Regions from separate parts of the Bradyrhizobium sp. SZCCHNRI2009 genome, predicted to be linked through region 1. Evidence: predicted binding sites of a transcription regulator. Region 1 holds the regulator's gene; the other holds the start of a gene.

Region 1 (15,115 bases):
GGCCTGCAGCGCCTTGGCGCCGGCGAGCTCGCTTTCATCGCTTGGATCGATCAGGATCAGCATGTGGAAATTGCCGTCGCCGACATGGCCGACGATCGGTGCGAGGAAGCCGTTGGCGTCGGCGTCCCGGCGCGTTTCGGTAAGGCATTCGGCCAGCCGGGAGATCGGCACGCAGACATCGGTGATGACGGCGCGGGCGCCCGGCCGCAGGCCGAGGCCGGCGTACAGCGTATTGTCGCGGGCGTGCCAGAGCCGGCTGCGGTCCTCGGCCGCCTTGGCCCAGGCGAAGCCGCGGCCGCCATGCTCGATCGCGATCGCCTCCGCCGTCTGCGCCTGCTCGGCGACGGCGGCCTCGGAGCCGTGGAATTCCAGGAACAGGGTCGGCGTCTCCTGATAGCCGAGCTTCGAATAGGCATTGATGCCGCGCATCATGACGTCATCGACGAGCTCGATGCGGGCGGCGGGGACGGCCGACTGGATCAGCGCGATCGCTGTGTCGACCGCGTCGTGCAAAGTCGGGAAGCTGCAGGTTGCGGCCGAGATCGCCTGGGGCAGGGGATGCAGCTTCAGCGTGATCTCGGTGATCACGCCGAGTGTCCCCTCCGATCCGACGAACAGCCGTGTCAGGTCGTAGCCGGCGGCGGATTTGCGCGCACGCTTCGCGGTGTGGATCACCCGGCCGTCGGCCAGAACCACCTCCAATGCGAGGACGTTGTCCTTCATGGTGCCGTAGCGCACCGCCATGGTCCCGGAGGCACGGGTCGAACTCATGCCGCCGATCGAGGCGTCGGCGCCGGGATCGATCGGAAAGAACAGGCCGGTCGTGCGCAGCGCCGCATTGAGCTGCTTGCGGGTGATGCCGGGCTGCACCACGACGTCCATGTCGGCGTCATGCACGGCCAGCACCTTGTTCATGCGGGCGAAGTCGAAACAGACCCCGCCCGCGACAGCCGCAGCGTTGCCTTCGAGCGACGTGCCGGCGCCGAACGGCACGATCGGCGTGGCAGCCTCGGCGCACAGCCTGACGATGTCGGCGACCTCCTGCGTCGTCTCGGGAAACACGACGATGTCGGGCGGCATCGCCGGATAGTACGACTCGCTCCGGCCGTGCTGATCCAGCACGCCCCGCGCGAGACTCGCGCGTGGCCCGATCAGGTTCGAAAGCCGCTCGGCCAATGCGCCGGTGCCGACCCGCAACTCCATCATTCCTCCCGTCCGCTTCCTCGACGATGACAGGACTCTTGACGGTCCTTGTCGTCCGCTCAGCTCAAACCTGATTGGCGCGCTCCGCAAGCCGTTTCAGGCCGAAATCATAGTTGAGATGGAAATATCCCTGCGCCACCATGCGGCCATCTGGCGCACGGCCCGGCGGGCAGCGCGTGAAGTCGCGGATCAGGCTGTCCTTGACGCCGAACACGACGTCGGAATCGAGATACTGGTCGCCGGCCACGAACACATGCGTCACCAGCCGCTCGAAGCCGGGCGCCGAGATCATGAAATGCACATGCGCCGGCCGCCACGGATGCCGGCCCTGCGCCGTGAGCATGTCGCCGACCGGCCCGTCGTTGGGGATCGGATAGGCGGCGGGCTTGATCGACCAGAAATGGAAGCGGCCGTCGGCGTCGGTGTGGAAGCGCGCGCGCATGGCGAGATCGCCGATCTGCTCGAGCCGCTGCACGTCGTAATAGCCGTCGTCGTCGGAGTGCCAGACGTCGACCACGGCGCCTGCCAGCGGCGCGCCGTCCGCGCTCGACACCGAGCCGGTCACCAGCAGCGGATCGCCTTTCATCGGGCCCGCGATATCGTCGCCGTTGGCGCGTTCTGGCGCCGCCTGGACGAAGAAGGGGCCGAGCACCGTGGTCTCGGTGGCGCCTTCCGGCACCGGATGATTGATGGCGTCGACCAGCATCGAAACGCCGAGCGTATCCGACAGCAGGATGAACTCCTGGCGCTTGTCGTCGCACATCTGGCCGGTGCGGGTCAGGAAGTCGATGCCGTATTCCCATTCCTGCTGGGTCGGACGGACCTCGCGCACGAAGGCATGGAGATGCCGCACCAGCGCCTCGCTGACCTGTTTGATCCGCGCATCACGCGCGCCCGCCAGGCGTTCGAGCACGGCATCTGTGATCGTGGTCTCGTTGAAGTTGCGCAAGAGGCGGCTCCTTTCAGAGAGGCTCGCCGAGCCCGGACAGCCGCTCGACATGCCGGACGGTGGCGAGGAAGTCGGTGTCGGCATCGCCTGACGCGATCAGCGCGCCATAGGTCTCACGGACCTGCGCCGCGAGCTGCAGCGGCACGCCGACGGCATGGCCGGCGCCGAGAATCAGATCGAGATCCTTGGCCATCTGCGCGCAGGAGAACGTCGCGGCAAAGTCGCGCGCCAGCAGCGGCGCGGTCTTGTACTTCACCATCGGCGAGGCGACTGCGCTGTCATGCAGCACCTGCAGAATGTCGGGCCAGGCGATGCCGCCCTTGCGTGCGAGGGCGAGGCTTTCGGCCATCATCGCCGCCGTCGTCGCGATCATCAGGTTGACGGCGAGCTTGGCGTAGCGCGCCTCTTCCGCCGCGCCCAGATAGGTCTGCGCGCGCGTGAAGCCGGCCAGCACCGGCGTGATCAGGGTGAACGCCTCTCTTGGACCGGACACGAAGCACGTCAGCTCGCCGGTGTGGGCGATGCTGGCATTGCCTGAGATCGGCGTGCGCAGATAGGCGACGTCGCGGGCGTTGGCGGCGACAGCGACTGCGCTCGACGCGTCGACGCCGACGGTGCTGGTCTCGATCAGGATCGCGCCCGGCGCCATGACCGCGATCAGTCCGTTGCTGCCGAGCATCGCCGCGCGCAGTGCGGCGTCGTCGGGCAGCGACGAGATGACCACGGCATGGTCGCGCACCGCCTCCGTCGCGGACGACGCGGCGGCCATGCCGAGCGCACGTGCCTCATCGAGCCGGGCGGCGTTGGGATCGAACGCGGTGACGTCATAGCCGGCCTTGGCAAGCCGCGCCGCGATCGGCAGGCCGATCTTGCCGATGCCGATGAAGGCGAGGCGCTTATCAGGAAATGACATCGATGCCGTCCGTTGCTTGCTTCACGTGCCGGGCCCGCGGCCGGGCAGGCCGTCGAAGGTGAACGCCTCCGTCACGCGCGGGGCGCTGCAGCGATGGGATAATCGACCTGGAAGCGGCCGATCCTGAGGTCGCCGAGCTCCTCGCGCACGCGCAGGTGCTCGGGATGCGAGGCATAGGCCCGCAGCGCGGCGCTGCTGGCAAATTCGGAGAACAGGACGACGTCGCAGGCATAGTCGACGTCGCTGACATCGAGACCGACCTCGATGTGGGTCAGGCCGTCGATGCGGCCCTTGAGGCCCTCGAACAGGGTTTTGACCTTGAGCCGGGCCGCCGCGCGCTCGGCGGCCGTCTCGGCGCGCAGCCGCCACATCACGATGTGCCTGATCGGCCCCGTCATTCCAGCGTCCTCACCTGAGCTTTGTTCTTGGGCTTTGTTCTTGTCGGACGATTTTGCCTTGCAGGAAATGGAAATAAAGGCCAAAAATTGTAACTCTGTTTTCCGCTCAGCGTAACAATGGACCGTCTGCTCCAGCTCGAGGTGTTTTCCCGGACGGCCGAGCTGGGCAGCCTGTCCAAGGCCGCCGAGTCCTTACGGATGTCCAACGCCGCGGCGAGCCGGCATCTCAGCGCGCTGGAGGAACGGCTCGCGGTGCGCCTGATCGAGCGCAACACGCGCCGTCTCTGGCTGACCGAAGCCGGGCAGGAGCTGCTGCAGCGCTGCGGCCCGCTGCTCAACGAGCTGGCCGAGGCCGAGGATGCCGTCAGCGATCGCGCGCTGTCGCCGCAGGGCATGCTGCGCGTCACCAGCTCGCTGTCGTTCGCGACGATCTATCTTGCGCCGATGCTGCCGGCGTTCCGCGCGATGTATCCGAAGCTGAACCTGCAGATCATCGCCGCCAACCGCTATCCGGATTTCATTGAGGCGGGCATCGACGTGGCGATCCGCACCCGCGAGCATGAGCCGGACTCGGGCATCGTCGTCCGTCGCATCGGGCAGATGCGGCGCGTGCTGGCGGCGGCGCCGTCCTATCTCGCGAGCCGTGGCTGTCCCGTCGTTCCCGGTGATCTCGTGCGCCACGACATGCTGATCTACAATCTTGCCAATGATCCGTATTCCCTGTCCCTGCGCAACGGCGCGACAGCCCAGAGCATTCGGATCGCGCCGACGCTCGACAGCAATGACGGCCAGGTGATCAAGGGGGCGGCGCTTGCCGGGCTCGGCATCCTGATCCAGCCGCTCTACATCGTGCAGAGCGACATTCTGGCCGGCAGGCTGGTGCCGGTCCTGCTCGACTGGGAGCTGCCGCTCTTGACGATGAACATCGCCTACCAGAACCGCGTCAGGCTTCCGGCCAAGATCAGGGTGTTCGCCGATTTCCTCGTCGACCACATCCGCGCCCATTCCGACCCGGGGATCTGGATCGAGCCGCCCAAGCCGGATTGAGCCGATGCCCGCGTGCGGGGGAGGGCGGATCATGTTCTGAGAAAAATAATTATCTTGCTATTTTTCGGAAATCGTGGTCTCTTGCGTGCAACCCGCCTCGAGCAGAGGGACGTACGCGTCGTCACGAACGTGGAGGCGGGCTGCGATGGACGTGACGGCTGTGCCAGACGAGCGCAGGCGGCACGGACGGCGAAGTCGTGTGGTCCTGGCCTCTCGATGCTGAGGTCAAGTCCGTGGTCGTTGCTTGACGGCACGCGCGGGCGATGGGGGCAAGAAAGCCGATCCCCAGGGAGAGCACGAAGGACACCGTTAACACCGTCGCGCGGGGAAGGCCGGGTCTGTCCGGCTGTACCTGTGGTACCTGCCGCCTGCATTCTTTTGAGCAGGCGGGCCACGGGCCTCAGCCGAGGTCCGGCCTTCCTCGCGCCCTCTCGTTGTTCAGAGGGACACGACGAATGCATCACTCGGGTCTCACCAGCCGCGAGACGGCGAGATCGTGTCTCGTTGGCCAACGGCGCCAACCCAATCCTCATGGCGTCGTCCCGGACAAGCGCGCACCGCGTGCGCCGATCCGGGACCGAAAACTCCAGGGAGGCGTGCGAGGCACGATGGTCGACCGATCCCGCCCGGCCACATCCGCCGGTGGCTATGGGTCCCTGCGCAAGGCCGGGACGACACCGAAAGGTGCGGCGGGCGACACGGGCAAAGGAGGCCCATCTTGATTGAGCGATGCTTGCGAAAGGCCAGGGGCGATGCCTCCCCGAACGACCGCCCTCGATCCGTAAAAACTCGGATAAAAATCTAAATACCTAGAATTATCAACGGCTTGTGACTGTCATCCGACTGTCATCGAACCTTTATAAAAGCCACACTGAGGCCCCGTAAAGCGGCCGGGGAAGCGCAATCGGGCGCAGATGGCGCTTCGCTTCCCAAGCATGGAGACCAGCTATGAATTTCATCAAAGCTATCGTCGCTGCCGGCTTGGTCGCCGCATCGACGTCGGCGTTCGCTGCCGACATCACCGGTGCGGGCGCGACGTTCCCGTTCCCGATCTATTCCAAGTGGGCCGACGCCTACAAGAAGGAGACCGGCAACGGTCTGAACTATCAGTCGATCGGCTCCGGCGGCGGCATCAAGCAGATCCAGGCCAAGACCGTCACCTTCGGCGCCACCGATGCGCCGCTCAAGGCCGAGCAGCTCGAGAAGGACGGCCTGGTGCAGTGGCCGATGGTGATGGGCGGCATCGTGCCGGTCGTCAACCTCGAGGGCGTGAAGCCGGGCGAGATGGTGCTGGACGGCGAGACGCTCGCCAACATCTATCTTGGCAAGATCACCAAGTGGGATGACGCCGCGATCAAGAAGCTGAACCCCAACGTCAAGCTGCCGTCCGACGCGATTGCCGTGGTGCGCCGCTCCGACGGTTCGGGCACGACCTTCAACTTCACCTACTACCTCTCCGAGGTGAGCGCCGACTGGAAGAGCAAGATCGGCTTCAACACCGCCGTCGAGTGGCCGGTCGGTGTCGGCGCCAAGGGCAACGAGGGTGTGTCCGGCAACATCGGCCAGACCAAGAACTCGATCGGCTATGTCGAGTACGCCTATGCCAAGCAGAACAAGCTCACCTACACCGGCATGATCAACAAGGCCGGCAAGACCGTGCAGCCGACCGTCGAGGCCTTCCAGGCCGCGGCCGCGAATGCCGACTGGGCCAAGGCCCCGGGCTACTACGTGATCCTCGCCAACCAGCCCGGCGACAAGTCCTGGCCGATGACGGCGGCGACCTTCATCCTGATGCACAAGGAGCCGGCCGACAAGGCGGCGTCCGGCGAAGCCATCAAGTTCTTCAAGTGGTCGTTCGAGAAGGGCGCCAAGATGGCTGAGGAGCTCGACTACATCCCGATGCCCGACAGCGTCGTGAAGCTGATCGAGAAGACCTGGTCGGCCGACATCAAGAGCTGAGCTGGACGAATCGAAAATCCCCCTCTCCCGGCCTCCGGGGGAGGGGCGCTACCGGGGTTGAGGCGTGTCCAAGGAACAGGGGGCAGAATTGGCAGAGATGGCGGTTCAGACCGAAGTCAGCGATATCGCGGCTGCTGCCGGCCCCTATGACCGGGCACGCGCGCTCAGCGCCTTCAAGCTCGGCGACGTGACCTTCTATTGGATCACGCGGCTGTCCGCGATCTCCGTCCTGTTGATCCTGGGCGGCATCATCCTGTCGCTCATCGTCGGCGCATGGCCGGCCATGAGAGAATATGGCTTCGAATTCCTGTGGACGCGGCGCTGGGCGCCGTCGGCCGATCCGCCGGTGCTCGGGGCGCTCGGCCCGATCTACGGCACCTTGGTCACGTCCTTCATCGCGATGCTGATCGCCATTCCGGTCGGTCTGGGCATTGCGATCTTCCTCACCGAGCTGTGCCCGCAATGGCTGCGCCGTCCGATCGGACTTGCCATCGAGCTGCTCGCCGGCATTCCTTCGATCATCTACGGCATGTGGGGCTTCTTCGTGCTGGGGCCGTTCCTGGCCTATACGTTCCAGCCGTTCATGATCAATCTCTGCGCCGGCATCCCCGTGCTGCAGGACATCTTCGCCGGTCCGCCGTCCTATCTCAGCCTGTTCAACGCCTCGCTGATCCTGGCGATCATGGTGCTGCCGTTCATCACCTCGATCTCGGTCGACGTGTTCAAGACGGTCCCGCCGGTGCTGAAGGAAGCCGCCTACGGGGTCGGCTGCACCACCTGGGAGGTCGTGCGCAGCGTCGTCATTCCCTACACCCGTGTCGGCGTGATCGGCGGCGTCATGCTGGCGCTGGGACGTGCGCTCGGCGAAACGATGGCGGTGACCTTCATCATCGGCAACTCGTTCCGGATCTCATCCTCGATCTTCGCACCGGGCACCACGATCTCGGCCGCCATCGCCTCCGAATTCCAGGAGAGCGACGGGCTGCACCAGTCGAGCCTGATCCTGCTCGGCCTGCTGCTGTTCGTGCTCACCTTCTTCGTGCTGGCGAGCGCGCGGCTGATGCTCATGCGGCTCGAAGCCAAGGCGGGAAAATAAGCCATGTCCAGCGCTGACACGCTTACACTCGATGCGCCGGTCAATCCGATCTATGCGCGCCGGCGCCGCAGAGACATCGTGATCCGCGGCCTCTGCGTTGCCGCCGCGATGTTCGGCGTCACCTGGCTGGCGCTGATCCTGTTCACGCTGTTCTATAACGGACTCGCCGGCCTCAGCCTGCAGGTTTTTGCCGCCGACACGCCACCGCCCGGCTCCAGCGAAGGCGGCCTGCGCAACGCCATCGTCGGCTCCTTGATCATGACGATCATCGGCGTCGGCATCGGCGCGCCGCTCGGCCTGTTTGCCGGCACCTATCTCGCCGAATACGGTCGCAACGACCGCCTGACCTCGGTGATCCGCTTCATCAACGACATCCTGCTGTCGGCGCCCTCGATCATCATCGGCCTGTTCATCTATGGTGCGGTCGTGGTGCCGATGGGCGGCTTCTCGGCACTCGCGGGTTCCCTTGCATTGGCGGTCATCGTGATCCCGGTGGTGCTGCGCACCACCGAGGACATGCTGCTGCTCGTGCCCAACCCGCTGCGCGAGGCGGCGTCTGCGCTCGGCCTGCCGCGCTCGCTGGTGATCCGCCGCATCGCCTATCGGGCGGCGCGCTCGGGCCTCATCACCGGCGTGCTGCTGGCGACCGCCCGCGTCGCCGGCGAGACCGCGCCTCTGCTGTTCACCGCGCTGTCGAACCAGTTCTGGAGCCTCAACCTTTCCAAGACGATGGCGAACCTGCCCGTCACCATCAACAATTTCGTCCAGAGCCCTTATGCCTACTGGAAACAACTGGCCTGGAGCGGAGCCCTTCTCATCACTCTGGCCGTGCTCGCCCTGAACATCGGTGCACGCATTCTCGGCGCCGAGAGGAACACCAAATGACCGAACTGTCCGTCTCCGTCAGTCAGCCCAATCACGCTCTTCACGGCAAGGAGCTTCCGGATGCGCCGGCCAAGGTGACCGCGCGCAACCTCAACTTCTACTACGGCGACCATCACGCGCTGAAGAACATCAACCTGTCGCTGGGCACCAACCGCGTCACCGCGTTCATCGGCCCGTCCGGCTGCGGCAAGTCCACGCTGCTGCGCATCTTCAACCGGATGTACGATCTCTATCCGGGGCAGCGGGCGACCGGGCAGCTGATGCTCGACAACACCAACATCCTCGATCCCAAGCTCGATCTGAACCTGCTGCGTGCCCGGGTCGGCATGGTATTCCAGAAGCCGACGCCGTTCCCGATGACGATCTACGAGAACATCGCCTTCGGCATCCGCCTCTATGAGAAGATCTCCAAGTCGGAGATGGACGACCGGGTCGAGAAGGCGCTGCGCGGCGGCGCGCTGTGGAACGAGGTCAAGGACAAGCTCAACGCCTCGGGCCTGTCGCTGTCCGGCGGCCAGCAGCAGCGGCTGTGCATCGCGCGTACCGTGGCGGTCCGGCCGGAGGTGATCCTGTTCGACGAGCCGTGCTCGGCGCTCGATCCGATCTCGACCGCCAAGGTCGAGGAGCTGATCCAGGAACTCGCCGAAAACTATACGATCGCCATCGTGACGCATAACATGCAGCAGGCGGCGCGCGTCTCCGACAAGACCGCCTTCATGTATCTCGGGGAGCTGATCGAGTTCGACGACACCAGCAAGATCTTCACCTCGCCGAGCGATCGGCGGACCCAGGATTATATCACCGGCCGGTTCGGCTGACGCCGACGACATTGTCTTCAGGAGATCATCATGGCCAGTGAACATACCGCCAAGGCGTTCGACAGCGATCTGCAGGACCTCACCCGTCTGGTATCGGAGATGGGCGGCCTCGCGGAGCGGCTGATCGTCGATTCCGTCGATGCGCTGGTGCGGCGCGACATCGCGCTCGGCCAGAAGGTGGTCGCCACCGACGCCGAGGTCGACAAGCTGCAACGCATCATCGAGGAGCGCGCCGTTCTTACCATCGCCCGGCGACAGCCGATGGCGGTCGACCTGCGTGAGATCGTCGGCGCGATGCGCGTGGCGACCGATCTGGAGCGTATCGGTGATCTCGCCAAGAACATCGGCAAGCGCGTCGCGGCGCTGGAGAGCGACTTCCATCCGCTGAAGCTGATCCGCGGGCTCGAGCACATGACCGATCTCGTGCAGTCGCAGGTCAAGACGGTGCTGGACGCCTATGCCGCGCACGATTTGCCGGCCGCGATGACGGTGTGGAAGGGCGATGAGGAAGTCGATGCCATCTGCACCTCGCTGTTCCGCGAGCTCCTGACCTACATGATGGAGGATCCGCGCAACATCTCGTTCTGCATCCACCTGATGTTCTGCGCCAAGAACATCGAGCGCATCGGCGATCACGCGACCAACATCGCCGAGACGGTGTTCTATATGATCGAAGGCCAGCAGATCATGGACAAGCGCCCGAAGGGCGACATGACGAGCTTCGCATCGACGATCCCCGGCAACTGAGAGAGACGGTTCAGACATGGGCGCCCGAATTCTGGTGGTGGAGGACGAGGAGGCGCTGACGACGCTGCTGCGCTACAACCTCGAGGCCGAAGGCTACGAGGTCGAGACCGTGGCGCGCGGCGACGAAGCCGACACGCGCCTGAAGGAGCGTGTTCCCGATCTCGTCGTGCTCGACTGGATGCTGCCGGGCCTGTCCGGCATCGAGCTGTGCCGCCGCCTGCGGGCGCGGACCGAGACCCGGCAGTTGCCGATCATCATGCTCACCGCACGCGGCGAGGAGAGCGAGCGCGTGCGCGGCCTCGCGACCGGCGCCGACGACTACATCGTCAAGCCGTTCTCGGTGCCGGAGCTTCTGGCGCGGGTGAAAGGCCTGTTGCGGCGGGCGAGTCCGGAGCGGCTGGCGACCGTGCTGTCCTATGGCGACATCGAGCTCGACCGCGAGAAGCGCCGCGTGGCGCGCTCTGGGCGGCCGATCGATCTCGGCCCGACCGAATACCGCCTGCTCGAGTTCTTCCTGGAGCATCCCGGCCGCGTGTTCAGCCGCGAGCAGCTGCTCGACAGTGTCTGGGGCCGCGACATCTACATCGACGAGCGCACCGTCGACGTCCATATCGGCCGCCTGCGCAAGCTGCTCAATCCCGGCCGCGAGCAGGACCCGATCCGCACCGTTCGCGGCGCCGGTTATGCGCTCGATGATCGCTTCGCCAAGAGCGAGCAGGTGTAAGGGGCGATCCGGCGTGAGGACGCAGCAGGTGTGAGGCGCGAGGCGGCCCGATTGAGGAGATCGCGGTCCGCTTTCCGCCACGCCGCCGCCGTCTTGATCGTGTCTGCTTCGTGGCCCGTCACGATGTTTCGGTCCCAGCGGACGCCCTTGATCAAGACCATCATCATATCTCTTGCCGTGCTGCTCGGCGGCGCGGCGGGCGCCACGGCCGCCGAGCTCGAAGACGCGGTCGCGGCGGCAGGCAACGGGCAGCATGCGGCGGCGATGCGACGGCTGCTGCCGCTGGCCGCCAAGGGCGATGCGCGGGCGCAGTTCGACGTCGGCTTCATGCACGCCTTCGGCTGGGGCCAACCGCGCAACCCCGCCGAGGCGCTGGCGTGGTACCGCAAGGCCGCCGATCAGGGGCTCGCCGTCGCGCAACACTATCTCGGCATCGCCTACGTCAACGGCGAAGGTGTTGCGAGCAATTACGGCGAAGCCGGCCGCTGGTTCAGCCGCGCCGCGGCGCAGGGCTTCGCCCAGTCGCAATACATGCTCGGCCTGATGCTGCTCGACGGCCGCGGTGTGAAACAGGACGTCGTGCAGGGCTATGCCTGGCTGGTGATGGCGGGCCGTAGCGGCGTGCGATCGGCCGGCCGCGACGTGCAGCGGGTCAAGTTGACCGAGCCGCAGCGCGTCCAGGCTCAGACTGCCATTGCGGCCTGGCGGCCGAAGCCGGAATCGGCGGAGGCCGGCATCGCCGCTCCGCGTCCGGAGCAACTGCTCGGGCTCGACCGTCACATCGGCGAGGTCGTCGATCCCACCTCGTGGCCGGCGTCGTCGATCGGCGTCGTCACCGTCGCGCAATACTCGACCGGCGGCTGGTGCACCGGCACGCTGGTCGCGCCGCGCGTCGTGCTCACCGCGGCGCATTGCGTGTTCAACGGCGTGGCGCAGGTCAGCCCCGGCAACGTCCGCTTCCTGGCCGGCATGAACAGGGGCACGCCGGCGGCATCGTCGGTCGCCGACAAGCTGATCGTGGCGCCCGATTTCGTCCCGACCCGGCACGACAGGTGGTCGCTCGACCGCTCGCCCGCCGATTGGGCATTGATCGTGCTGAAGGACGCGCTGCCGTCGAAGCCGGTCGCGGTCAAGGCGCTGACGCGCGAGGAATTGCAGGCTGCGACCTCGGCCGGAACCATCTCCGAGATCGGCTACGGCCAGGAGCGGCGCTATTCGCCGACCGGCCAGCGCAATTGCAGCGCCGGCATGACCAAGGACGGGATGCTGCTGACGGTGCATTGCCTCGCCAATTTCGGCTATTCGGGCTCCCCCATCATGGCCGAAGTCGGCGGACAGCCGGCCGTGGTCGGCATCTTCTCGGCGTTCCACGAGGAGACCCGGCTGATGTTCGCAGCCCCCGCGAGCCAGTTCGAGGCGGTCGTGCGGCGCGAGATCACGGCACAGAGTGCCTCGATGCGGTGAGCGAAGGAGGGGCGAGAGAAGAAGATGTCCCGCCGCTGGTCATGAACTGTGCGTGACTGGATAGCGGGTTGCCAAGCGAGAGGGCAATCCGGGAAGGGCCGCCCACGTTTTCCTGCAGCTTTTGCCTGCAGCGGGGGGCTTTACCGAACTGGCCTGGCTCTTGCTATAGTCCGAGTATGACGATTGTTCAAATTGATCATCCTCGTGCCCCTCGGCTGCTGTGGTGGCGATCGCAGCCCGGCCGCAACGTTGCGCTCGTCGGCGGGCTGGTCGCCGCCAACGCGCTCGCCTGGGCCTGGGCGTTCGCGCTCTACGCCGACCGGCCCGCCATCGTCGGCACCGCGATGCTGGCCTGGCTGCTCGGACTGCGCCATGCGGTCGATGCGGATCACATCGCGGCGATCGACAACGTCGTGCGGAAGCTGGTGCAGGACGGTAGCGCCCCGCGCGCCGCCGGCCTCTATTTTGCGCTCGGCCATTCCAGCGTCGTCGTCATCGCCACCATCGTCGTGAGCCTCATCGCCGGCGCCGACCTCCTGGATGAAGAGAGCGCGATCAGGGCGATCGGCGGCGTCATCGGCACGTCGGTCTCGGCCGGCTTCCTGCTGCTGATCGCGTTGGCGAACCTCATTCTGTTCGTGAACCTCTGGCGCCGCGCCGCACAGCCGCAGTCCGAGATGGAAACCGCCGGAAGCTCCGGACGGGGCATCCTCATCCGCCTGCTGCGCCCGGTGCTCCGCCTGGTGGGACGCGCCTGGCACATGTATCCGCTCGGTTTCCTGTTCGGTCTCGGCTTCGACACTGCGAGCGAGATCGGGCTTCTCAGCCTGTCGGCAACCGAGGCCGCGCGCGGCGCGAGCCTCGCCCATGTCTTGGTGTTTCCGGCGCTGTTCGCGGCTGCGATGGCCACCGTCGACACCGCCGACAGCATGCTGATGGCGGGCGCCTATCGCTGGGCGCTGACCGATCCCGCACGCAAGCTGCGCTATAACCTCGTGATCACCGGCGCATCCGTTGCCATCGCGCTGGTGATCGGCGGCTTCGAGGCGATCACGCTGTTGGCGCCGCGGCTTGGCCTGACCGGGGGATGGACGGGGGTCGCCACCGCGCTGGGCGACGATGTCGCCAATCTCGGGATCGTCGTGATTGGCCTGTTCGGACTGATCTGGGCGGTCGCCATGCTGCTCGGTCGCAGCCAGCGCGGTTCCGAGGCTATCCCCGGGGAAGCGCTTGCCAGTGTTCATGCGGGGGCGCTAAACCCGCCGGTGATACGAAGCGGAACGCTTAAGACGGGCTAGGAGCGGGGCCTTATGATGGTCGGCTCTGAGGGAACGATCAGGATGCTATGGCTGCAGGGTGCGAGCTGCGGCGGCTGCACGATGTCGATCCTGGAAAGCGGCGCGTCCGGCTGGTTCGACGAGCTGCGCCAATCCGGCATCGATCTGGTATGGCATCCCTCCGTCAGCGAGCAGACAGGGGACGAGGTCGTGGAGCTGTTGGAGGCGATCCGCGACGGCCGCGAGCGGCTCGATCTGCTGGTGCTCGAAGGCTCGGTGGCGCGCGGACCTGGTCTGACCGGCCGCTTCAACATGCTCGCCGGCACCAACCGCTCGATCTATCACTGGCTGCTCGATCTGGCGCCGCTGGCCGACTACGTCGTTGCCGTCGGCAGTTGCGCCGCTTATGGCGGCATTCCTGCTGCCGGCATCAACCCGACCGATGCGGTCGGATTGCAGTTCGAGGGCAGCGACGTCGGCGGCGCGCTCGGCGCGGGCTTTCGCTCGAAACGCGGGCTGCCGGTGATCAACGTCGCAGGCTGTGCGCCGCATCCGGGTTGGATGATGGAAAGCCTGCTGGCGCTCACCTCGGGCGATCTGACGGCAGACGGCCTCGACGCGGTCGGCCGTCCGACCTTCATCGCCAATCACCTGGCTCATCACGGCTGCTCGCGCAACGAGTTTTACGAGTTCAAGGCGAGCGCGGAGACGATGTCGGAGCGCGGCTGCCTGATGGAGCATCTCGGCTGCCGCGCAACGCAAGCGGTCGGCGATTGCAATCAGCGCTCGTGGAACGGCGGCGGCTCCTGCACCAAGGGCGGCTACGCCTGCATCGCCTGCACCTCGCCGGGCTTCGAGAGCGCGCAGAACTATCTGCAGACGGCCAAGCTCGCCGGCATTCCCGTGGGGCTTCCGACCGACATGCCCAAGGCCTGGTTCGTCGCGCTCGCAGCGCTGTCGAAATCGGCCACGCCGCGTCGCGTCCGAGTTAATGCGACGGCGGATCACGTCGTGGTGCCGCCGGGCCGTGCCGGCGACAAGCGCCGTCCATGACGCGGATCACGGTCGGACCGTTCAATCGTGTCGAAGGCGATCTCGAGGTCAGGCTCGATATCGAGAGCGGCCGCGTCACCAGGGCGGAGGTGACGGCGCCGCTCTATCGCGGCTTCGAGCAGATCCTGGAGGGGCGGCCGCCGCTGGACGCCCTGGTGATCGCACCGCGAATCTGCGGCATCTGCTCGGTGTCGCAATCGATCGCCGCCGCCGCGGCGTTGCGCCAGGCCATGGGTATTGCGGCAGCGCCAAACGGCGTCCTCGCGGCCAACATCGCGCACGCGGCCGAGAACGCAGCGGACCATCTGACGCATTTCTACATCTTCTTCATGCCGGACTTCGCCCGCGACGCCTACGCCTCGCATGCCTGGCATTCGGCTACGGCCGAGCGCTTCGCGGCGACGAAGGGCAGCGCGGCCCGCGATGCGTTGCCTGCCCGCGCGCGACTGCTCGAGATCATGGGCCTGATCGCCGGCAAATGGCCGCACAGTCTCGCCTTCCAGCCAGGCGGGACGACGCGCGCGATCGAGCTCGGCGAGCGCGTGCGGCTCAACGCGATCGCGGCGTCGTTTCGCGGTTTCC
Region 2 (15,115 bases), on a different contig from region 1:
CGAGCGGCTGGATCAGGAGGGCGTCACGCTGTCGGGTGGCGAGCAGCAGATGCTGGCGATCGCGCGGGCCTTGATCGCGCGGCCGCGCATGGTTCTGCTCGACGAGCCGTCCGAAGGCATCATGCCGGTGCTCGTCGAAGAGATGGGCGTGCTGTTCCGGCGATTGCGCGACCAGGGCAAGACGCTGCTGTTGGTCGAGCAGAACGTCGAATGGGCGCTGCGGCTCGCCGATCGCGCCGTCATCATCGACCAGGGCGAGGTCGTGCATGAGAGCAGCGCCGCGGCGCTGCTGGCCGACAAGGATATCCAGGACCGCTATTGCGCGGTGTGATGTTTCGGACTGCGCCGGCATCATGACGCGCCATCTCCATCCGGCGCCGGCAGCTGCGGCAGCCGGGCGAGGCTGACGCCGGCGGCCTGGTGGAGGAACATGCGCTGGATCAGTTCGGCCGCCTGGCTCGCCGCATCCGCCGGTGCGAGGCCGCCCTGGCGGACGTTGGAGATGCAGTTGCGTTCGGCATCGACGCGGCCCCGGCGCGGCATCCAGGTGAGATAGAGGCCAAGGGAATCGGCCGCGCTCAGGCCCGGGCGCTCGCCGATCAGGATGATCGAGGCCGACGCGCCGAACAGCTCGCCAACATGATCGGCGAGCGCGACGCGGCCCTGCGAAGCAACGATCACCGGCGACAGCCGTCGGCCGGTTGCAGCCAGGCGCGGCATCAGCGCATCGAGCACGGGCAGGGCGTTGACCTGCACCGCGCGGCTGCTCAGGCCATCGGCGACCACCAGCACGATGTCGGCCGGCGCGCGTGGCTCCGACAGCACCGCTTCCGACGCGGGCGAGAGCAGGCGGCCTGCGTCGGGGCGCTGCAAATAGGTCGCGCGATCGGCAGCGCGGCTGTGCACGGCAAGGGCCGGCCAGCCATGCGCGGTCGCCTCGGCGGCAAAGCGCTCGGCGTCGAACGGCTTCAGCACGGCATCGCGCGCTTCGGCGTGGGCAGCCTGGAAGGCGAGATGTGCCGATGTCGGCAGGCCAGGACCGCAGCGTCCCAACGCGATCCGCGCTTCGGTATAGCGTGACAGCCAGCGCCAATCGTCCGATGACGACGTTGCCGGCGAGTCGCTCTTGTCGGAGCCGCCCATCACTTGGCCTCCAGCAGCGGCAGCGCCGGCATCAGCCGCGCCGGCTCGAAGCGCAGCTCGCCTCCGGCATCGCTGAGGCCGGTGGCCGCGAGCCAGGTCTCGAACTCCGGCGCCGCGCGCTTGCCGAGCACCTTGCGCACATAGAGCGCGTCATGGAACGAGGTGCTTTGATAGTTCAGCATGATGTCGTCAGCGCCCGGCACACCCATGATGTAGGTGCAGCCGGCGACGCCAAGCAGGGTCAGCAGCGCATCCATGTCGTCCTGGTCGGCTTCTGCGTGGTTGGTGTAGCAGACGTCGCAGCCCATCGGCAGCCCCAGCAGCTTGCCGCAGAAATGATCCTCCAGGCCCGCGCGTATGATCTGCTTTCCGTCGTAGAGATATTCCGGACCGATGAATCCGACCACGGTGTTCACGAGCAGCGGCCGATAGCGCCGCGCGACCGCGTAGCAGCGTGCCTCCAAGGTCTGCTGGTCGACCCCGCAATGGCCGCCGGAGGAGAGCTCGCTGCCCTGTCCGGTCTCGAAATACATCACGTTGCCCCCGACGGGGCAGCGCTGCAGGCCTTCGGCCGCGGCGAGCGCCTCGTCGAGCAGCGACAGCGTGATGCCGAAGCCGCGATTGGCCTCCTCGCTGCCGGCCAGCGACTGGAACACGAGATCGACCGGCGCGCGGCGCTCGATCGCCTTCAGCGCGGTCGTAACATGGGCCAGCACGCAGGACTGGATCGGTGCATGCGAGGCAAGCCGCAAGGTCTCGATCAAGTCGAGCAGCCGCACCATCGTCTCGACGTCGTCGCTCGCCGGGTTGATGCCGATCGTCGCGTCGCCGACGCCGTACATCAGCCCGTCGAGGATCGAGGCCGCGACGCCCTTGGGATCGTCGAGCGGATGGTTGGGCTGCAGCCGTGTCGACATCCGGCCCGGCAGGCCGATGGTGCAGCGGAAGCGCGTCACGACCTCGCATTTCGCCGCGACCGTCACCAGGTCCTGCAGCCGCATGATCTTGCAGACCGCAGCAACCATCTCCGGCGTCAGCCCTGGCGATACGCCGCTGAGTGCATCTGCGTCGGCCGCATCCGACAGCAGCCATTCGCGGAAGTCGCCGACCGTGAGGCTTGCGACGGGAGCGAACGCCTTGCCGTCATGCTGGTCGACGATCAGCCGCGTGACCTCGTCGGTCTCGTAGGGGATGACGGCCTCGTTGAGGAAATGGCGCAGCGGCAGCTCGGCGAGCGCCATCCGTGCCGCCACGCGTTCGGCGGAATCCTCCGCGGCGAGGCCCGCCAGCACGTCGCCCGAGCGCAACGGCGTTGCCTTCGCAAGCAAGGTTCTGAGGTCGTCGAACCGGTAGCGCGTGCCGCCCAGCGTGTGTGAAAAACCCATTGGCGTTCTCCTTCAATGTTCCTCGTGGTCAGCCATGCCTGCCGGATCCGGCCGATGGATCGCCTTCACGGGAAAGACGGGGAGGAACATCATTCGAAGACCTTGTTCTCGGGTTCGTCCAGCGCATCATCTTGCACGATATATGTCGGCATCAGATGACCATTTTCTGCGGCGGGGGCGCTGGTGTCCACCCGGGTTGCGTCGGCCGCGCCGTTGGCTAAGGTCGCATGGCATACGAGGCAAGCAACCGAGGGAAACACGACATGGCGCGCGTCCGCTGTATCACCGAGATGGGCATGGGCGTCGACGTCCACGGCCGCGACGCCACCAAGGCGGCCAAGCGCGCGGTGTCGGACGCGATCCGCCATTCCAGCCTCGGCTTCTTCCGCATGGTCGGCAAGACGCCGCAGGACATGTTCGTGGACGTCACCATCGGCGTGCCGAACCCGGAGGCTGTCGACACCGCTGCAGTGGCCAAGGAGCTGCCCTATGGCACGGTGACCGTGACCGCGGTCAAAGGCGGGCTGGAGATTGCGGCCGAGGCCGGCAGCGACGCCATCATCATCGCCAATGCGGCGGTGCTGGTCCATCTCGACGACGGCAAGTGACGCTCTCGCGCAGGGGTCATGCGCGTGGCGTTCTGATGTGAATGTCAAACAGCATGTCATCGCGATCCCGCGGCACGTTGCGCGCCCGGGTGATGATCGTACGCTGTCCCTCTTTGAACAGAGGGCGCAGGGAAGGCCGGGTATCCGCTGATACCCGCGGCCCCCGTGCGTGAAGAAGTGCACGGGGCAGGAACCACAGGCTCAGCCGGACGATCCCGGCCTTCCCTGCGCAACGGTTTTCCGGCTGATACGTGCTCTCCTCGGGGACCGGGCTTTGTTGCCCCCGTCGCCGGCCGATCATCATCTCAGCCGGCTTGACCTCGGCATCGGGAGGCCAGGACCACACGATTTCGCCGGCGCATCCTGCCGTTCGTCCGCACGGCAAGGCCATGCTGCGGCAGAGCTGCGCCCATCGCATCCCGCCTCCACGTTCGTGACGATCGCGAAGCGCCCCTCATGGCGAGGCGGGACGGGCGGAGTATTTCACAGAATTCGGAAAAACAAAAGCGAAATTTTCGTGGACCAGGCGTGCGAACCGCGATCGCATTGCAGGGGCTGTTGAAACGAGTGTTTCGCCGCGCGCCTTTTCCCGCCGGCGGTGCGCTGCCCTGAGGTCGCGGCCACGGCCGCGGACTGATTCATTGTCACCATGGGATCAGGCGGGTGCCGACCTTCTGCGTTTGGCGCCGAAGATCGCATCGTCTCGGCGCAGACAATCTTGCCCGGGCCTGGCCCGATCGCTGTGAAAGTTGCCGGCTGGCTTGCACCCGGAACGGGGCCAGGCCAGCCGATGCGCATACTCAGCGTCTTGGGCATTTGCCTCGGCCGGGTCCCGTAGTGTCTGTCGAGGGCCTGGCGGCAATCCGCCGAGACTTTCTCGCGGTTGCTCTCGAGGCAGGCGCGAACCTGGCCTGCGCCGTGCTGCTTGCCGGAGCAGAAGCTCTGGATGTCAGCGGCGCATTGCGTTGCCACCGGCCCGGTTCCCTGAGCGAAAGCGGGCATGGCCACGGTGGCGGCGATGACAATGGCGAGTTGCACGGACGTCCTCATTCAAGCCTCCTTGGGGAGCGGTGTAGGCACGGTGGCGTGTGTCGTGCGTCCGTTCGTTGCGCAGGATCAAGCCGAAGGGGGAGTCCATGGCCGCGTGGGGCTGGTCTGGTGCGTCGCTGGATGGGGAACTCGAAGCTGTCTGGCATGGACAGTGCGGACCAGGGTGAGGTCATCGCGCAGGCCCGCTTCATCTTGAAACGCGGCTTGGGGGAAAATGCTGGTCCAGGCATCGGCGGGCGAGCCACGCACATAGGCCGGAACGACGCGGAGAGACTTGAGCGCCTCGATGACCGCGTGAGGTGCGACGTCACGAATGTGCAGGTTGGTGATGAACGACCCCATGGCTTCCTTCCGCAACTCGGTTGCTCAAAGTCACGTTTTGGCTTGAGAGCGCCCGTCACTGGGTGCCGCAACCCGGAGCGTAGGCACCATGGGCGGCTGTGATACTCTCGCAGATGACGTCGACATATTCGTCATAGAACATGATGCGAAAATGTCGGCAGCGGGCCAGATGCCGCTGGGCGAAGCTCAGCAGCCAGTCCGACTTTCCCAGGTCCACCACGGCGGCTTGATCGATCGCGGGCCCCCAACTGACTATTCGCGGGAATAGTCATGGACTTCCTCTGGCGTGACTTGGTGCACTTGAGCCTTGTGAAGAATCAAGTGTCGCATATCGTCTTCGGCAGCCCAGTCCGGGTTCAGATAATCGAGGGCGATCTAGTTCAATCCATGGCCAAAAAAGTGCCCTCGTCGCAGCTCTGGTCCGCGTCCGTCGGCCCATATCCAATCACGCAAGATCGGCTTGTACATCGCAGAAGATCGGCCTTGTTGGTTCTTGAGCGGCTCACAGCCGCGGATCGATCGGCTCGCTCTCCAGCGCCAGCACCGCGAACACGCATTCGTGCACGCGGCGCAGCGGCTCGCGGGCGACGAAGCGGGTCAGCGCCTCATGGCCGAGCGCGAACTCGCGCAAAGCGAGGTTGCGCTTGCCGTCGAGCTTGCGCTGGCGCAGCCGGGCGATGTGCTCCGGCGCATCATATTCCGGGCCGTAGATGATGCGCAAATATTCTGGGCCGCGCACTTTCAGCGCCGGCTGGATCAGACCCTTCGGTCCGCGCGCGACGAAGTTCTTGGGCTTCACCACCATGCCTTCGCCGCCGCCGGCCGTGAGTTGCTCCCACCATGCGATGGCGTTGGCGATGGCCGTTTCGTCAGCCAGAGCCACGGTGCGCCACTGCGTGCGGGTGACCACGGATGCTGACGCGGCGGCCAGCCGATCGGCGAGCGTCATGTGCCAGACATGGTCCTGATCGAACCAGACCTGGCCCTCGCTGGCGAGCAGGTGAAACGGCGCGACCTTGAGATCGTCGATGCCGCGGACCGGCCAGACATAGGGTGCCCATGCCTCGCCATATCGCCGCGCCCGCGTCACCCGATCGCGGAGGTGATCGCCGAGTGCCGCGACATCAAGACCGCGCGCGGCGGCGCGCGCCAACGCGTCTGCCGCCGCTTCGAGCCCTGCAACCGATGACGCCGCGACCGGCGCGTACTGACTCTCGATCAGGCTGCCGGCCTTCGCCGACCACGGCATGATCTCGGCGTCGAGCAGCAGCCAGCCGGATTGCAGCTCCTGCCAGAGGCCGGCGCTGTCGACAGCATCGCGCAGCCGTGCCAGCAGCGCCTCGCTCATTGCGGGATCGTCGAAGAACGCGCGGCCGGTGCGGGTCCAGATCGCGCCGCTCTCGCCGCCCGCGACGCCGAAGCGGGCCCCGGCGATATCGGCGCTCCTGCACAGCGCGATGACGGCGCGCGAGCCCATGTGCTTCTCCTCGCACACCACCTGCTCGACGCCGCGGGCGCGGAAATGCGCGAACGCCTCCTCGGGGCGCTCCAGCCAGCCGTCGCGCGCGCTGGTCTCCGATGGCGACATGGTCGGTGGCAGATAGACCAGCCATTGCGGCGCGAGCGCGAAACGGCTCATCACCTCCAGCGCAGCGGCCGCGTTCTCCTCAGCCACGACCATGCGGCCGCGCAGCCTGGTGTCGATCCATCGGCGGCCGCTCACGTCATCGATATCGAGCAGCTGATCCGCCTCGGCCTGCGCGGAGGCGCTGCCGGCGCGAGGCGCGAGCGGACGCACCGGCTCGCACCAGACGCGCTCAGCCTCGACCTCGACGAGCTCACGCTCCGGCCAGCGCAGCGCCGTCAGCCGGCCGCCGAACACGCAACCGGTGTCGATGCACAGCGTGTTGTTGACCCATTCGGCATTGAGCACGGGCGTGTGACCGTAGACCACGGTGGTCGGTCCGCGATAGTTCGCGGCCCAGTCGGCGCGCACGGGAAGGCCGAACTCGTCGATCTCGCCGGTGGTTTCGCCATACAGCGCGAACTCGCGCACCGCGCCGGAGCCGCGGCCGATCATCTCCTCCTTCAGCCCGGCATGCGCCACCGCGAGCCGGCCGCCATCGAGCCAGACATGGCTGCGCAGGCCGTCGAGGAAGCCGGGCAGGCTGTCCCGGAAGCTTCGATCCTCGCCGGTGAGCTGGTCGATCGTGGCCTGCAGGCCGTGCGCGATCGTGACCTTGCGACCGGCGAGCCAGCGTCCGAACTTGCGGTCATGGTTGCCCTGCACGGCATAGGCAGTGCCTGCCGAGACCATGCCCATGACGATGCGCAGCACGTCCGGCGATTGCGGGCCGCGGTCGACGAGATCGCCGACGAACACGAGCTTGCGGCCTGCGGGCGGCGTGACGCTGACGGCGCGCCGGCCGTCGTCATCGCGCCATCTGACCTGATAGCCGAGCTTCGCCAGCAGCGCCTGCAACTCATCAGCGCAGCCATGGACGTCACCGATGATGTCGAACGGCCCGGTGTCGTGCCGCTTGTCGGTCCACAGCGGCTGCCGCGCGATGGTGGCGGCCTCGATGCGCGCGACGCTGTCGAGCTTCCACACCTGACGAAAGCCTTCGCGCTGCAGGCCACCGAAGCCACGGCGGACCTCCGAGACCATGCGCTGCACGACCGGGCCGCCGAAGCTGCGCTCAGGCCGCGACTTGTTTCTGTCGATGCAGACGTCGATGCCGGGATCGAACACGATCGCGACCGGCAGCGCATGCCATTTTCGCGCCAGCTCGACCCAGCCCTTGCGGTCGGCGGGGCGCACATTGGTGGCGTCGATCACCGCGAGCCGGCGGTGCTTCAGCCGCTTGCCGGCGATCTCGCGGACGATGTCGAACGCGTCGGCGGAGACGCCCTGGTCGGTCTCGTCGTCGGCGACGAGCGCGCGGCAATGATCCGAGGAGATCACCTCGGTCGGCAGGAAATGCTTCGCAGCAAAGGTCGACTTGCCGGAGCCGGTCGAGCCGATCAGCACGATCAGCGCGAAATCGGGGATGTCGATGTTCATGGAATTGCTCAGCGGGTGAAGACGGCCATTTGCGTCGGCGCGCCATGGCTCTCGTCGTGATGGCCGATGCCGGAGAAGGCGGCCTGATAGTTGAAGGTTGCGCAGATCCGCTGCGCCCAGTCGGCAAACTCGGCGCGCGACCATTCGAAGCGATGGTCGCGGTGGCGGAACTGCCCGGCGGGCAGGCTCGGAAACAGTGCGTTGTATTCGGCGTTCGGCGTGGTAACGATCACCGCGCGCGGCCGCGCTGCGCCGAACACCACGCGCTCGAGCATCGGCAGTCGGTCGGGATCGAGGTGCTCGATCACCTCGACCAGTGCCGCCGCATCGGCCTCGGCCCAGCGCTCATCGCGATAGGTGAGCGAACCGTGCAACAGCATGACGCGACCCTCGGGCGGCGCGCCGGGCGCGCCCAGCTTCAGCCGCTTGGCCGCGCGCTCCAGCTCGCGGACGGCGGGATCGAGCCCGATCAGCCTGTCGACCCAGCGCTCGCGGACCAGGAGCTGCAGCAGCCTGCCTTCGCCGCACCCGAGGTCGGCGACAATTTTGGCGCCGCTCGCCCGCAACGCCTCGACCACGGCGGCCATGCGCAGGTCGTTGAGGCGGGTCGGCGCCTCCAGTGTCTCTTCTGACTCGCTGCGCGCCTCGGGCTCGATGGCCTCGTCCTGCGTCTCCGGCGCGAGCCGGGCCAGCGCCGCGCGCGCGAGCACGCCGCGATGGCGCAGATAGCGGCGCACGATCAGCTCCTTGGCGGGGTGGGCGTCGAGCCAGCCTTCGCCGCGTTTGAGCAGCTTGTCGATCTCCTCGTCGCCGACCCAATAATGCTTGGCGTCGTCCATGACGGGGATCAGCACGTAGAGATGATTGAGGAGCGCGCTGAGCCGCGCGGTGCCGCGCAAGGTGAGCCGGACGTAGCGGCTCGACGGATCGCCTTGCGGTCCCGGGATCGCGGTGAGATCGACCTGCCAGCCGAGCGGCTCGAACAAATGCCGCAGCACGGCTTCGCCGCCGCGCAGGGGCAGGGGTGTCACAACCGCTTCGAGTGCAATGGCGCTGTCGGCGAGCTCCTGGCGCGCGCTGCTGACGCCGTTCATCGCGGTCCGGAACGCCTTGTTCAGCGCGACCGACAGGAACGACGACGCGGCATAGGGCCTGTCGTTGACATATTGGTCGAGCAGCCCGTCGCTTTGGCCTTTGCCGCGGACGAGGCCGATCGGGTCGACGTCGAGCACCAGCGCCCCCTCGCAGCGGCTCTCGCTGGCCTCGGGATAGAAGATCAGCGCCTTGCCAAAGGTGAGCTCGAGCTCGTGCAGCCGCTCCGGATGCTTGTTGAGCAGGTAGCCGAGATCGGTGGCAGGCTGATGGGTGGTGGCGATGGACAGAAACATGAGGTCAGATACCGGATGAAGGAACAGCGATCCAGTGCTTCGAAGCCAAAGTTTGGCGGTGGCCGTTCTCGCATTCGCTTTCGCATCGGCGCTGGGAGCGTTGGACAAAAGGTGCACCATCTCCGCAAGACGGCTCTTGCGCAGAACGAGGGCAGGGACGCAATTCGGCTCGAATCGTCATGGAATTGACATCGCATGAGCAGAGTCCTGAAAATCGCCGGGCTGCTGGTGCTGATCTGCGCCGGCTTCATGTTCTTCAACAACGCCAATCTGCAGGTGACAAAGGAGGCTGGGCGGCTGCATCTCCTGGCTCATCGCGGTTTGTCACAGCAGTTCGATCGCACCGGCCTGACGAGCGAAACCTGCACCGCGGCGCGGATGCTGCCGCCGACGCATGAGTATCTCGAGAACACCATCGCCTCGATGCACGCCAGCTTTCTGGCCGGCGCCGATATCGTGGAATTCGACGTGCACCCAACCACCGATGGCCAGTTCGCGGTGTTCCATGACTGGACGCTCGACTGTCGCACCGATGGCAAGGGCGTCACGCGCGAGCATGCGATGACGGCGTTGCGGCAGCTCGATATCGGTTATGGCTACACCTCCGATGGCGGCCGCACCTTTCCATTCCGCGGCAAGGGCGTCGGCCTGATGCCGTCGCTGGACGAGGTGCTCGCAGCCTTTCCGGACAAGGCTTTCCTGATCAACGTCAAGAGCAATGATCCGGCGGAAGGCCGACTGCTGGCGGATGCTCTGGCGCGCTTGCCTGGCGCGCGACGGGCGCGACTGACGGTCTATGGCGGCGACGCGCCGATCGCGACGCTCAGGGCGTCTCTGCCGGATCTCAAGGTCATGTCGCGCGGCATGCTGAAGAGCTGCCTGGTCCGTTATCTCGGTTATGGCTGGACCGGCCTGGTGCCGTCCGCGTGCCACAACATGATGGTGCTGGTCCCGATCAATGTCGCGCCGTGGCTGTGGGGCTGGCCGGACCGATTCCTCGCGCGCATGACGCGCGCCGAAAGCAGCGTCTTCGTCGTCGGCTCCTATAGTGGTGAGGCCTTCTCGGCCGGGCTGGACACACCGGACGACATCGCCAGGTTGCCCAAGAACTTTACCGGCGGCGTCATGACCGACGAGATCGAAACCGTGGCGCCGCTGCTGAAGCAGACGCCTTGAAGCAGGCAGCGCAAGTCGGCGCCGAATGTGCCTGATTAACGGAAGACCCGGGCGCGTCTGTGACGCGTCCGGGTCCGTTGTCGTCAGTGCAGGGTCGCGCCGCGCAGAGTCTCCTCATGCGCCGCGATCCAGGCGATCACGGCCTCGGAGAAGCCGTCGACCCGCGTCCAGGGTCCGTAGCCGACCCCGTGCTGGTACGACGCCACGTTGACCATGGTCCCGCGCGCCTTGGGCGCCGGCACCGCATCGTGACTCTGCTCGTCGGTGAAGACGATCAGGCGGTCTCCCTTGCGGTCGACCTCGCCCACCGCACGCCCGAGATAGGTCCCGGAATGCGGCTGCGATCCGAGGATCGCGTCGCGCAGCGCAAAGCCACGCCGCGGCGGCACCTTCACGACCTTGTCGCTGAACGTGAAGATCTCCACCTCGTCGCAGACCTCGCGGGCCAGGATCGCCAGCCCGCACGCCGCGTCCGCGCGCGTCATCTCCGACTTCGCCGACAGCGATGCGAACATCGAGCCGGAGACGTCGATCAGCAGCCGCGTGCGGCCCGGAAGCCGCGCGTAGCCCTTGATCGACCGGAGCATCGCGGCCTCGAGCTCGGGCTCGAAGTCCGGCGCGTGCCGGGCCGCCGTGATGAACCGATACGGCAGGATCCTGTCCGTCCGCATCGTCTCGATCGCGGCCGCGATAATCGACCGCGACACCCCGGCCTGTTGCATCAGGCGCAGGTTGCGCAGCAACGCCAGCGCTCCGAGCCGCTTCTCTGAGAGCAGCCGCTCGAAGCTCGCGCGCTTGTCCGCACCGGCCGAGAGCGCGACCTCCCAGGTGTCGGGTGACGGCAGCCCGCCATCGGCGAACTGCTTCCACACCGCCTCCTGCGCGGCGTCCCTGGGCCGAGCGTGCACCAGGAACAGCACGTCGCGAAGCCGCACAGGTCCCTCGCGGTCATACTTCGCGAGCTGATAGGCGTCGAACTTGGCGAACGCCTTCGCCAGCCCCTTCTTGACCTGCGCCGAGACCGGCTGCCGCTTGCGCTGCTGCTGCGGACCCAGAGAATCCGCCCAGTAGATCGCCAGCAGCTCGGTCATCTCGTCCGGCCGCTGGATGATGCGCGACAGCGTCTCGGCGACCAGCGCACGGTGCGTGGGCAGCCGCGCCATCTCGCGGGCGACGAGCAGCGGCGCATGCCGCAGCTTCATCTCCTCGCGTGCACGGACCGCGAGCTGAGCCACCTCGCGCGGCTCGACCAGCGGCACCAGCGCCTTGATGCGCTCGGCGATCGCGATCCCGTCCTCGTAGAACTGGTCCTCCCACAGCAGGCAGCTCATCAGCGTGCGCTGCAGCGCCTGCTCGGGCGCGAGCTGCCGGGACGGCGCGCCCTCATGGGTGAAGGCGCGCAGGAACTTGTTGAGCCTGACCATGATGGCCTCCTCTCTGGGTTGATGATGGATGGAATGGCCGGAGCACCGGCCGTCACGCATGATCTCGTCTCGGAGACCATGCGCGGCAGGGGACCGCGCGCCGGGAACGGGCGAATGCTGAGTTCCGCTCCACTGGCATGGAGCGGATAGTGCTCTGCCGCTGAGCTACCGGCGCATGGAACGCCGGATGGGAGTCGAACCCACGACCTCTCGATCCGCAATCGAAGTATCAGCACTCTTCACCACGGCGCGTGGAAGAAGGCGGCGCAGCAGGTAGCTGCGCCGTAACGACGTGACCGCCTGTTCGATGAGGGTCACCGGTTGAGATGGACCACGAGCCGGGAACAGGCGACGACTGAGACCCGGTCGCTGAGAGACCGGACAGCGCTCTGACCTCTGAGCTACCGGCAGGACACCGGGCGGGAGTCGAACCCGCGACCTCTGGCGTGCAAGGCGAAGTAACAGTCGTCTTCACCACGGCTCGTGGATACGTTCGGCGGGGAATAAGCGATGCTGTCGCTGCCCCAATGGGGCGCTCGGTTTCAACGAAGTAACAGACATCTTCACCACCGCCTTGGCCGCCCGGCGGTCACCGAGTGGCGTTGATGGCATGCTGGGGAACAGGCGGTCTCGGCGATCAATGACGCCAACGCAGGTCATCCGAAAGAAGAACAACCGCAACCCGCGACTCGACGGCCCTCGCATGGCCGCCTCCACGGTACGTGACGCCATAGGCGGGATTCGAACCCGCATCACCAATGGCACGAAGCAGCCGACACCTTCACCACCAGCAGCTCCCGGCCGCGAGCGGCCGGGAATTCGAATAGCTTGTCTGCGGCGCTCTTCGGCGCCGCATGTTGCGAGCCCCTTGAAGCTCGCTCTGCCATCGGTGTCCGGCGTTGCCGCCTCGTTCCCTCCGACAGGCCCCGCGCGCTCGGGCCGCGCGCATCACCTGCGCGAGCCCCGGGATCCGGGTCTCCCGTTCCGGCCCAAGGCCGGGACATCTGGTTGTTTTGCCGTGCAGCCGGTTCGCCTGAGGGCAACAAAAAACCCTCCGGAGCGGCTGGCTCGGGAGGGTCCGTGTGATGCGGACTGTTGATCTTGCCTCAAGCAAGATCGCTCCCCCGAGCATGGCGTGCGCCATCCACCGGCATGACGCCGTTGGACGTGCGGATGAAGTGTTCGTAGCCGAAGGACATCGTCTCGCTCATGTTTGTCGCGGGCGCAGTCGCTCGCGAGGCCGCGGGACATACGCCGCTTTGTTGGTGCTGTCAACAGCATGGAGTCGATGTTCTTGCCGGCTGCCGCGGCCTTGATCTGCAACAACGCGCCGATGCGGAACATGCTTATCGTGAGGATATCGAGGTCGCGGCGAGAATTGCGGGCGCAGAGTCATGAACCGACGGCAGGTCCTGATAGGAGGCGGCAGCGCGCTTGCGGTGGCCGCGCTCGGCGCCGGCACCTGGCGCGCCGCGACCGGCACGATGCGCGCGTATGACGACTATATCGCCCGGTTGCGCGCACCGCTGTCGCCCGAGATCGCTGATGTCATCCGTTACGCGACGCTCGCAGCCAACAGTCACAACACGCAGCCATGGCGCTTTCGCGTGACGCGGGATGCGATCGAGATCATGCCCGATCCGTCACGGCGCACGCCGGTGGTCGATCCGGACGACCATCATCTGTTCGTCAGCCTGGGCTGCGCGGCCGCCAATCTCGCGATCGCGGCGGCTGCAAGCGGCCGAAGAGGCGAGGTTGCCATCGACGGGCAGACGGTGCGCTACAGCTTTATGAACGCCGAGCCGCATGACGATCCGCTATTGCCTGCGATCGTCCGCAGACAGTCGACACGTGCCGACTACGACGGACGCGCCGTGCCGTCAGGCGATCTTGCGGCGTTGCAGGTGGCAGCAGCCACGCGAGGCGTCGATCTCATACTCATTACGGATCGTACCGTGATTGCGGCCATCCGCGACCTCGTCGTCGCCGGCAACGACGCCCAGATGCGCGACGTCGCGTTCATGCGCGAGCTGAAGTCCTGGCTGCGCTTCAATCCGCGCAGCGCGATGGCAACGGGTGACGGCCTGTTTGCACCCGCGAGCGGCAATCCGTCGTTGCCGACCGCGCTCGGCGGCATCGCGTTCGACCACCTCTTCGATGCGGCGGCAGAGAACGACAAATATGCGCGCCAGATCGGCTCATCTGCCGGTCTTGCCGTGTTCGCAGCCGAGAACGCCGATCCCTCGCACTGGATCAGGGTCGGGCAGGCGTGCCAGCGCTTTGCGCTCGAAGCGACGCGCCTAGGCCTCAAGCTTGCCTTCATCAACCAGCCGGTAGAGGTGGCTGCGCTGCGTCCCGAACTGGCGCGCGTGATCGGAACGACACGGCGGCCGGATCTCATGTTGCGTTTCGGCTATGGTCCTACGCTGCCGTTCGCGCCGCGGCGGCCGGTCGCAGACGTGCTCGGTTCATGAGTCGTTCCTGTCAATCTTGACGGATTTGCGACTCGGTGCATTGCTTCGCTGCATGTTCGAGAACACCCGATTGGCACGTATGAGCGACGGGCATTATTGCCTGGTGCGCGACCTTGGCCTGGTCAAGGGCGGCAAGGGCATGCGCCATCACGAGGTGGTGGTGGATTTCAGCTATCGCGGCATGAAGCTGTTTGCCAAGCAGGGCGCGTCGTCGCTGATGCGCCGGGTCGCGGCGAAGCTCGCGCAGCACGATGCCACCTCGAAACTGCCGGCGCTGCTGCGCGTGCGCCTGCGCGAGCCGCAGTAGCGTCAGCGCTTCCGCCGAATCTCACCGCGCTGCGGCGTAATCGATCGTTTCGGGTCGTAGGGGCTGTCCGGATTGACGTCGAGCTCGACGTCGGCGACGCAGTGTTGCGGCTGGCGATGGCTGCCCCCGGAATGCCAGCGCCCCTGGCGCAGCTCGACCTCGCTGATGTCAGCGACATCGAAGCACTTCCATTGGCCGCCCGGCGGCAGGCCGCTGCTCGCGCCGCCCGCGAACTGGAACGCGAGCACGCGCTCGCGGCCGGCGGTGTGGCCGAGGATGATCGGGCAGATCGCGCGGGCGAAGCCGCCATACAGGCACAGCACCGGCTGGCGCGTGATCATCGCCTGCATGATCAACTGGTAGGTCGGGCTCGGCATGCTGGCTTTCTGCACGATGCAGCAACATAAGACCGTCGGCCGCATGCGGTTCCGCATCGAACCTTGCAGCGGCGGCTCACGGGCTTAGATTGAGGCCTCAGCGACAAAGCGAGCAAGAGCCACGATGTCCGATCTCTCCAGCTTTCCGATCACCACGCGCTGGCCGGCGCAGCATCCCGACCGCATCCAGCTCTATTCACTGCCGACCCCGAACGGCGTGAAGGTCTCGATCATGCTGGAGGAGACCGGCCTGGCCTACGAGCCGCACACGATCGATTTCGGCAAGGACGACCAGAAGACCCCTGAATTCCTCTCGCTCAATCCGAACGGCAAGATTCCCGCGATCATCGATCCCGACGGTCCCGGCGGCCAGCCGC

Evidence for each region. The regulator PhoB, encoded in region 1, activates phosphate uptake and scavenging genes when phosphate is short. The targets are predictions, from matches to a motif close to TGTCATNNANCTGTCAT.
Region 2: the regulator PhoB is predicted to act here: its motif matches at 9,156-9,172, upstream of QX041_RS05735 (glycerophosphodiester phosphodiesterase family protein).

Annotation. Positions count from the first base shown of each region.
Region 1 covers NZ_JAUEUH010000004.1:130,110-145,224, forward strand. The annotation lists gene QX041_RS15745 (FAD-linked oxidase C-terminal domain-containing protein) at 1-1,203, opposite strand, end outside; gene QX041_RS15750 (intradiol ring-cleavage dioxygenase) at 1,268-2,152, opposite strand; partial or broken gene QX041_RS15755 (NAD(P)-dependent oxidoreductase) at 2,166-3,068, opposite strand; gene QX041_RS15760 (Dabb family protein) at 3,137-3,463, opposite strand; gene QX041_RS15765 (LysR family transcriptional regulator) at 3,581-4,510, shown strand; gene pstS (phosphate ABC transporter substrate-binding protein PstS) at 5,459-6,469, shown strand; gene pstC (phosphate ABC transporter permease subunit PstC) at 6,567-7,565, shown strand; gene pstA (phosphate ABC transporter permease PstA) at 7,569-8,450, shown strand; gene pstB (phosphate ABC transporter ATP-binding protein PstB) at 8,447-9,268, shown strand; gene phoU (phosphate signaling complex protein PhoU) at 9,299-10,015, shown strand; gene phoB (phosphate regulon transcriptional regulator PhoB) at 10,032-10,739, shown strand; gene QX041_RS15800 (trypsin-like serine protease) at 10,887-12,203, shown strand; gene QX041_RS15805 (HoxN/HupN/NixA family nickel/cobalt transporter) at 12,380-13,501, shown strand; gene QX041_RS15810 (HupU protein) at 13,517-14,533, shown strand; gene QX041_RS15815 (nickel-dependent hydrogenase large subunit) at 14,530-15,115, shown strand, end outside.
Region 2 covers NZ_JAUEUH010000001.1:1,264,807-1,279,921, forward strand. The annotation lists gene QX041_RS05690 (ABC transporter ATP-binding protein) at 1-331, shown strand, start outside; gene eutC (ethanolamine ammonia-lyase subunit EutC) at 352-1,143, opposite strand; gene QX041_RS05700 (ethanolamine ammonia-lyase subunit EutB) at 1,143-2,528, opposite strand; gene QX041_RS05705 (Lin0512 family protein) at 2,792-3,136, shown strand; gene QX041_RS05710 (cysteine rich repeat-containing protein) at 3,620-4,186, opposite strand; gene QX041_RS05715 (hypothetical protein) at 4,253-4,528, opposite strand; gene QX041_RS05720 (hypothetical protein) at 4,584-4,748, opposite strand; gene QX041_RS05725 (polynucleotide kinase-phosphatase) at 5,031-7,592, opposite strand; gene QX041_RS05730 (3' terminal RNA ribose 2'-O-methyltransferase Hen1) at 7,601-8,980, opposite strand; gene QX041_RS05735 (glycerophosphodiester phosphodiesterase family protein) at 9,176-10,156, shown strand; gene QX041_RS05740 (TROVE domain-containing protein) at 10,240-11,580, opposite strand; tRNA gene QX041_RS05745 (tRNA-OTHER) at 11,757-11,831, opposite strand; gene QX041_RS05750 (Acg family FMN-binding oxidoreductase) at 12,975-14,054, shown strand; gene QX041_RS05755 (hypothetical protein) at 14,134-14,361, shown strand; gene QX041_RS05760 (hypothetical protein) at 14,364-14,783, opposite strand; gene QX041_RS05765 (glutathione S-transferase family protein) at 14,863-15,115, shown strand, end outside.